2 regions of the Priestia sp. TGN 0903 genome follow, and region 2 is predicted to be linked to the other one. Evidence: riboswitches for the same ligand, from Rfam matches in the RefSeq annotation. Region 2 holds a riboswitch; the other holds the start of a gene.

Region 1 (4,634 bases), on a different contig from region 2:
AATTAGAAGAGCTTGGTTATATAATAAATTTGTATAAAGGTCTAGTTTCTCTTTGTCATTTTCAAATGCATCTTTTAAAGAAGCGAATACATCATGATTTACGTTAATTTCTAACACTTTTTCTGCTTTTACATGCTGATTGTCAGGCATAGCACTTAAAATTTTCTCCATTTCAATCGTTACTTCACCATCAGCTGATAAGCAAACGGGGTGTGTTTTTAAACGTTTAGACGCGCGCACATCTCCTACTTTTCCCGCCAAAGCTTTTTTCATATAGTCAAATAGCTCTTTATTTTCTTTTTCCTCAGACTCATTGAGCTGTTCTTCTTCTGCTTCAATCCCTAAGTCACTACTTGAAACAGATTTAAATTCTTTTTCTTCGTACGTCATTAACATTTTAATCGCAAATTCATCGATATCTTCTGTAAAATACAGAATTTCGTATCCTTTATCTGCAACCAATTCTGCTTGAGGAAGCTTTTCAATGCGGTTGTACGATTCGCCTGATGCATAATAGATATACTTTTGATCCTCAGGCATGCGTGATACATACTCGTCTAGTGTTACGAGCTTTTTCTCTGTAGAAGAATAGAATAAAAGCAGGTCTTTTAATACATCTTTGTTGCTGCCAAAGTCACTGTAAACGCCGTATTTTAGCTGACGGCCAAATGATTCATAAAACTTCTCGTACTTTTCACGTTCGTTTTTAAGCAAACTTTTTAACTCATTTTTGATTTTCTTGCCGATGTTTTTGGCAATCAGCTGAAGCTGGCGATCTTGCTGTAAGATTTCACGCGAAATATTAAGAGATAAATCTTCAGAATCTACCATACCTTTCACGAAGCTAAAGTAGTCTGGAAGAAGATCTGCGCATTTATTCATAATTAATACGCCGTTTGAATACAGTTCAAGTCCTTTTTCAAATTCTTTTGAGTAGTAATCAAACGGACTATTTTCTGGAATAAATAAAATAGCATTGTAGCGAATCGTTCCATCCACATTAATGTGAAGGTGAGTGAGCGGTTTATCAAACCCGTAGCGCTTTTCTGAATAAAATTGCTCATAGTCTTCTGAAGTCAATTCATTTTTATTTTTCTTCCAGATCGGTACCATACTGTTGATAACTTGCTCTTCTGTATAATCTTCTAGCTCGTTATCAGAACCTTCTTTAGGACGTTTTTCCGTTATGTCCATTTTAATTGGGTAGCGGATAAAGTCTGAATACTTTTTAATGATCTCTTTTAAACGATACTCTTCTAGATACTCATCATATGTTTCATCTTCTGTATTTTCTTTGATTTTTAAAATGATTTGAGTTCCAACCGTTTCTTTTTCGCAAAGTTCGATTGTATAACCATCAGCACCAGTAGATTCCCATTTATAGGCTTCATTGCTGCCTAACGCTTTACTAATCACCGTTACGACATCTGCCACCATAAACGCTGCGTAAAACCCAACGCCGAATTGGCCAATAATCGTGTGTCCGTCCTTTGTTTCATTTTCATTTTTAAACGCAAGGGAACCGCTTCGCGCAATTGTGCCCAAGCTACTTTCAAGCTCTTCTTGCGTCATGCCAATCCCAGTATCCGTAATGGTTAAGGTACGGTTAGTTTTATCTGGTGTTACTTTTATGTAATAGCTTTCTTTGTTAAAACGCAAGGAGTTGTCTGTTAAGGCTTTGTAATAAATTTTATCGATTGCATCGCTTGAATTTGATAGAAGTTCTCTCAAAAATACTTCTTTTTGAGAATAGATGGAATTAATCATCATCTCTAATAATCGCTTTGATTCGGCTTTGAATTCTTTTTTTGACATAAGAAGTTCTCCTTTCCAAATAGGGCTTATAAAATAATTAGCACTTGAGTGGATAGAGTGCTAATCACTCTTTTTATTTAACATGTATTAGGATATTTGTCAATATATTAGGAGATTCACCAAAGAGATTAAAAATTAGACTGAAAAAAGCAAACTTTTAAAAAAAGGTTGAACGTTCTGAAAGAGTTTGCTAGAATATACTTAATTTCAAAGACTATATGTGACTGGCGAAACGCGGATAACCGTGAGGAAGCATATAGTGACGTAGCCGTTCGCCTGGGCAGAGGTAAGGGATTAATACATATCTCTTACCTCTTTCTGTTTAGGGGGAGAGGATATAGAAGTTATCAGACATGTAGGCTAAAAAACCAGACTTTTAAAAAAATTAAAAATGAAGTTCCTTTATCCAAAGGTAAAAACATGTAAAACTACGATGATAATCAGAGGAGAGTACAAAATGAGCACATTAACATTAGAAAAAGTACAAACAATCAAAACATTAAACAACATTGCACAAAAAGGTCTAAATGTTTTTAATCAAGAAGGTTATCAAATTGACAACGACAGCGAAAATCCAGATGCGATTGTCGTGCGTAGCTTTAACATGCACAGCATGGCATTTGACCAAAATTTAAAAGCTATTGCACGAGCTGGAGCAGGGGTTAACAATATACCGGTGGAAGCTTGCACGGAGCAAGGTATCGTTGTATTTAATACGCCAGGAGCTAATGCAAACGCAGTAAAAGAAATGGTTTTAACTACAATTATGGCTTCTTCTCGTAACTTATTTGCTGGAGTTGAATGGACAAAAGGATTAGACGGCCAAGGTGACCAAATTCCTAAGTTAGTTGAAGCAGGTAAAAAACAGTTTGTTGGAAAAGAAATCAAAGGTAAAACATTAGGCGTTATTGGTTTAGGTGCAATTGGTGCTCTTGTAGCAAACGACGCGCTTGATTTAGATATGGACGTAATTGGTTTTGATCCATTCATTTCTGTTAATACAGCTTGGAATTTGTCTCGCAACGTACAGCGTGCAATGTCTCTAGAAGAACTATTTGCAGCATCTGACTATATTACGGTTCACGTTCCATTAACGGACGATACAAAAGGTGTTTTCAATAAAGAGACGTTTAGCATCATGAAACCAGATGTTCATATTTTGAACTTCTCACGCGGTGAGCTTGTAAACGAAGAAGATATGAAAGCTGCTCTTGAAAATGGAAAAGTTGGTCGATATATTACAGATTTCCCAAATCAAAATGTCTTGAACATGAAAAATGTTGTGCCAATTCCTCATTTAGGGGCATCAACTCAAGAATCAGAAGAAAACTGTGCGGTAATGGCAGCACGTCAAGTGAAAAATTTCTTAGAAACAGGAAATGTTAAAAATTCAGTGAACTTCCCGAATGCATCTCTTCCTTACACTGGGAAAAAACGCGTAGCTGCTTTCCATCACAACGTACCGAATATGGTAGGACAACTTACGCAAGTATTCTCAAACTACAATTTAAACATCGCAGATATGGTGAACAGAAGCCGCGGTGAATATGCGTATACAATGATCGATATTGACAATCAAGTAAGTGACGAGATTGTGCCTGAGCTAGAAGAAAAAATTGGTCAAATTGAAGGAATTATTACAAGTCGTATTATCTAATTTGGTTATCATCCTATTTTAGTGTTTCAGCCCTAACTTTTCTAAGTTAGGGCTGTTTTTACATGGTACTTATCCTCATATCATTTCCTTCATTCCCATAGCATATAGAAATACCTTTAAAGAGGTGAACGTTTTGTCAGAAGAAATGATAGGGATTTTGATAGGGTCGCTCATCGCGCTGGCAGGAACATTCATTACGTCTGTCGTAGCTATAGCGATGTCGAAAGAGCAATACAAGCAAGAGCTTCGCAAAGCATTTATCCAAAAGAAAGTTGATGCCTATACCCATGTGTGTCAGGTTATTTTAGCTATAAAAAATGATTTACTGACAATAACCGTTTCTTCAGCCGGCTTAAACTGGACGGCTCAATCTATTAACAAACTAGCAGATGTATGTATTACGGAAGGACTGTGGATCGATGAAGAAGACAGCAAAAAGCTGGAGGTTCTGCAAAAGCAGCTTTCAAAGTTTGTATTGGATGAAATAGAACTGTCTAGACATGATATCCTCACAACCTGTTATGAAATTATTGAGTATTGTGAAAAAAAGGTAAAGATTCTTCATTTTATGACTACAAAAGAATAGGTGATTACTACTTTAAGAAGGGATAGTAGACGGATTAAAAAAGCATCGGAATATAAAGTCAAAAAACAATCCGTTTATACACCAGCAGTCGACGAGGGCATTAGTAAGGAAAGGGCCAAGGGGAAATTTTTTGTAAAAACGATAGAAAAAGATAGGCTCAGTACCGGGTCTATCTTTTTGCGTTTATATATAAATATATTTATATATGCATGTGTCCAAGCATTTACAGAAAAAACTCCTAAAATATAGTCCAGAAAGGAGACGATTGTATGTCAAATTACGAGTCGAGCAAACCGTATATTAAAGCGGTGAATATATCTAATCCTTTATATCAATCGTTAAAAGGAGACTATTTTGTTGGACAAACTAAGCCTATTCGTTTCGGTGGAAATAGAAATGCTTGGGGCGGGTTAGTTAACCCTTCCGGCTCTGGAGTAGATCTATTTGTGAATGCTTTTACTATCACTAACTATTCCAACGAACCTTTTACTGCTGAAATTTGGTTTAACCCTATCCCGCCTGGAAAAGGAACAACTTCAGATAATGTGAGTCCAGCAAATACTACACTACGTTCAA
Region 2 (4,634 bases):
AATGAAAGAATAACGACAGCTTTTACATTAATGTAGCCAGTTCCTGCAACGCGAAGAGTATCTTGAATACCGCTAAGCTGAAGATCGATATATGGAATAAGCATCAATACACCTACTATGGCAATTAAAGAGGAGAGAAATTTACTGCTAAAACGTTCTCTAGCATAATCAGCAAGTGTCGTAAGTTTGTGCTTTTTAGCAACAGTCCAAAGTTTTGGAAGAAAAAAGTATGAAATTAAAAAGGCTAAAACAGAGTAAGGAATGGCAAAAAATGCGATGCTTCCTCCTTGATAAGCTGTACTTGTAAGACCTAGGAATGTATAAGCAGTATATAAATCTGCTCCTACTAAAAGCCAGACGAGCAGGCTTCCAAAACGTCTTCCCCCTACAGCCCACTCTTCAACGGAGCTTCTAGATGATTTGTCACGTCCTGCTATAAAGCCAATGGCGATAACGACAAGAACAATTGCTGATGTGATTAAAAGTGCGGTTAAATTTCCTTGCATTATTCAATGTCCCCCCAAGATTTTTGTAAACGATAAATGATAAATGTACACACAGGCGTTAAGAAGACCCATAAAAATAACCATAAATGCAAAATAGGTAATCCAAAAATAATTGGATGAATGTTATTTACAAAAGGTAAAAAAGCGAATTGAGCAATAAACGGAATGATGAATAAAATAAATATTATGAATTTTCTGTTCAATTTTTACTCCTCCTCTAAAATTTATCTAACAATGTTCACTATGATAGCAAGTCTGACATAGTAAAGCAATAAGTTTTTTGAAAATTTCGTTATAAACTACGAAAATTTTTTTAGAAAAACAAAAAAAGGGTATGAGAAGAAGATATTTGAAATGATTAGGGAAGAAAAAGCAGGGGAGAACCTAAGCGCAGTTGCCTTTGAAACAAAAAAAGAACGGAAAAGAAGAAAGGTAGTTTTCTCGATGAGATAAAGTATATTGCTATTGCATTAAAGAAAAAGAATTTGTATGTTCAAATATAGATTTATGGAAGCTATAAAAACGAGCAAATAAAAAAACTAGACAATAAGTGCTTGTCTAGTTCCACCACTCTGTCAATGGTCCTTTGTCGCCATAAACAGGATCTGTTGTAGGAATAGGTACTTGTGCAATTTCATCAAATACGTGAGGGCGATCCGTTTGTTTTCCTGTTCGTAAGTTGTAATCCATGCCCTCTGGATAAGCTCCAACCACTTTAAAATCAGCAGTTGACTGCAGACGCATATGTCCTGTACCTGCAGGGAGTACGAGTACATCCCCAGCATGCACCACGATATTTTCTCCCATATGTCCACCTAGTTTTAAGCGTGCAGATCCGCTAATTACACCTAGTGCTTCATGAGAATTGCTGTGGTAATGGTGAAAATCATATATGCCGCCTACCCAGCTGTTTTTCCAGTTGTGAGAATTAAAAATGCTCTCTACTTTCTCTTTCTTACTAATAAATACGTGTTCATACAACAAAACTGGAAGACGAGGGTGATTTGGAATGGTTCCGTCGTCATCAAAATAAAGAACTTTTACATTTGCATAATTCATAAGCATCCCTCTAACAATCTTTTTTCGTAATTTTCCCTGTTTTTTGCTTGCGTAAACAGAGAAGTTTGCTCGAAGTACTTCATTCGTTGCGAAGTGCATGATATGTAGGTGTTAACGTTTTCCCAAAAGAAGTCTCCCACTTCAAGCGTAGCTAAGTGGTGGGCAGTTTACTTTAGTATCTTTTCTTCATATTGTATATAAGTAAAGGGGCTAGTGCAAGAATTCTATGGATATATAGATGTTAATTCGTATTTTGTAAATGAATAATATATATTAATATAATTTTTAGAAGATGATATGCTCGTGAAGTAAAAGAAACAAATAATAAGCAAGGTTAGAGTTTTAGTTGTTTTTTGTAATTAGGAAGAGATTTTAAGAAGATTTATTCGGAATTTTACGAATAATTCATTACTTTTGTAAAAGTAATGTAAACATTTTTGTGTATTGAGTAATAGTAATGAATGTTATATACTGATAAAAAATATATTCCTATATGTGACTGGCGCAACATGGATGACCATGGGGGAGCATATAGCGTATAAGCCGCGCGCCTGGGCAAACACTTGAGAAAATTTCGCAAGTGTTTTTTTTATTTTCCTAGGGAAGAGGAGTAGATTTGGATGAGCAATATGCAAAGGAAGATGGGAACATTTGCTTTAACCATGACAGGCATAGGTTCGATTATCGGTTCAGGATGGCTGTTTGGAGCATGGAAAGCAGCTCAAATTGCAGGACCCGCGGCTATTTTTTCATGGGTTATTGGAATGGTAGTTATTTTGACCATTGCCCTATCGTACGCTGAACTGGGCGCGATGTTTCCGCAAGCAGGGGGGATGGTTAAATATCCTCAGTATTCACACGGATCATTTATTGGATTTTTGGCTGCTTGGGCTAACTGGATTTCAATCGCTTCAACGATAACAGTGGAGGCTATTGCATCTGTGCAATATATGAGTACTTGGCCGTGGAAATGGGCTCGCTGGACTCATGAATTAGTAGACAATGGCATTTTAACGTCCAAGGGGTTGGCAGTTGCGTCTCTGTTATTATTCATTTACTTTTTTGTGAACTATTGGACGGTAAATCTCTTTGCTAAAGCAAACTCATTTATTACGATTGTTAAATTAATTATTCCTGGTTTAACGGCAGGGGCTTTATTTTTTGCTGGTTTTCATAGCGGGAACTTTTCAAGTGAGCATGGGGTAGCACCTTACGGATGGGCGAGTGTTTTAACGGCAGTGGCAACATCAGGTATCGTGTTTGCATTTAATGGGTTTCAAAGTCCTGTAAATATGGCAGGAGAAGCAAAGTCACCTAATAAATCGATTCCGGTAGCTGTAATTGGTTCAATTTTTATTGCTGGAATTGTATACATTATATTACAAATTGTTTTTATCGGAGCAGTAAGTCCGTCATCAATTGCGGATGGATGGAATCATTTGAATTTTAATTCTCCTTTTGCTGATTTAGCGATTGCGCTTGGAATTAACTGGCTAACAATTGTGTTATACGCAGATGCATTTGTTTCTCCTTCCGGCACAGGTGCTACATATACGGCAACGACTTCTAGAATGTTATACGGGATGCAGCAAAATGGATATTTGCCAAAGATATTTGGTACTCTTCATCCACTTTACAATGTCCCGCGCCCAGCTATGTGGCTAAATTTAGCAGCCTGCTTTTTGTTTCTCTTTTTATTTAGAGGATGGGGTGTCTTAGCAGAAGTGATCTCAGTAGCGACGCTTATCTCCTATATTATGGGCCCTGTAGCGCTTATAACATTAAGAAAAACGGCTTCACACTTTTACCGTCCATTTTATTTAAAAGGGGCATCAGTTATTGCGCCATGCAGCTTCGTTTTTGCTTCTTTGACGCTTTACTGGGCAAGGTGGCCACTTACAGGTGAAGTGATTTTTATTATGGCAATTGGCCTGCCAGTTTATTTTTATTACCAAGCGAAAAATAAATGGGTGGGCTTTAAAAAAGAATTTTTAACCGGGGCTTGGATGCTTATCTATTTAGCGTGCATGATTTTTATTTCCTACATAGGAAGCGAAAAATTCGGAGGCAAAAATATTTTACCTTTCGGATGGGATATGCTAGTGATTGCTTGCGTATCATTAGCCTTTTATTACTGGGGAATTAAAAGTGGCAAATCTAACCGATATATGAAAGAAGCTGAACAAATCAATCAAGAAAATTTTAAATCTAAATAAAAAACACGAGCCGGTGCTCGTGTTTTTATTTAGATGAATGGAGAATTTAGACTCAGTTTTTATCAAAATATTGTAAAAAAAATAGATTTTAAGGTTTAAGGATTTACACAGAGGGAACCTTTATTTGGGATAAAGTTCTAAAAAAACAAAATAAAGGGGATTGGGCAGCTGTGAAAAAAATGAATGTTTTGGCTTTGGTTTTTGTACTTATGCTAGTATTAGCGGCTTGTAACAGTTCTAAGGAAACGGGAGGATCCACTTCGGCTAAAAATAAGGCGATTGAAGCATCTATTGACAGCGCTTCTTATATTTTAGTAGATAGTGATGAAGGAGCTACAAGTGAAGAAAAGGGGCTGTTGAAAGTTGATTTAAAAGTGAAAAATGTATCCAAAAACAGTATATCTTTATCGGATTACGACGGTGTGTATTTATATGAAGGAGATGAACAATTATCTCCAAAAACGGGAGTGAACAGTAGGGAACTTGGACTAGAAAGCAGTTCATCTGACAAGATTGGCGCTGGGAAGCAAAAAAAATTAATGTTCGTCTTTGAAGTCAAAAAAGATAAAAAGTACAAAATTGGGCTTCAGCCAAAATCATCTGATTATGATGAAGAAATTGACGAAGTAACATTAACACTGGATACGAAGAAATACGCGAAAAGCTATAATAAGCTGCAAGACCCAGAAAAAGCTCTGCAAGCTTACACGGAAGTTCTTTACTTAAACAAAGAAAATGTAGATTATGATAAATATGTAACAGCGGACAAAACAGCTGTCATAGAAGAACAGAAAAAAGCGTTTAATGAGGAATTAAAAGGTGCGTTTTCTAATAGTTTAACCGATAAAGCAAA

The links. Region 2 has a riboswitch for ZMP and ZTP ahead of ACRPLY_RS24430 (APC family permease). Riboswitches for the same ligand answer to the same signal wherever they lie in the genome.
Region 1: linked by a shared signal. The riboswitch ahead of ACRPLY_RS01605 (phosphoglycerate dehydrogenase) and the one ahead of ACRPLY_RS24430 (APC family permease) in region 2 are both predicted to bind ZMP and ZTP.

What each region holds. Positions count from the first base shown of each region.
Region 1 is NZ_JBOZGL010000001.1:298,580-303,213, reverse strand. It holds gene htpG (molecular chaperone HtpG) at 1-1,815, opposite strand, end outside; ZMP/ZTP riboswitch at 2,026-2,104, shown strand; gene ACRPLY_RS01605 (phosphoglycerate dehydrogenase) at 2,273-3,472, shown strand; gene ACRPLY_RS01600 (hypothetical protein) at 3,606-4,058, shown strand; gene ACRPLY_RS01595 (DUF6143 family protein) at 4,328-4,634, shown strand, end outside.
Region 2 is NZ_JBOZGL010000011.1:59,105-63,738, forward strand. It holds gene ACRPLY_RS24415 (sodium:solute symporter family protein) at 1-506, opposite strand, end outside; gene ACRPLY_RS24420 (DUF3311 domain-containing protein) at 506-709, opposite strand; gene ACRPLY_RS24425 (cupin domain-containing protein) at 1,065-1,664, opposite strand; ZMP/ZTP riboswitch at 2,051-2,129, shown strand; gene ACRPLY_RS24430 (APC family permease) at 2,186-3,781, shown strand; gene ACRPLY_RS24435 (DUF5105 domain-containing protein) at 3,961-4,634, shown strand, end outside.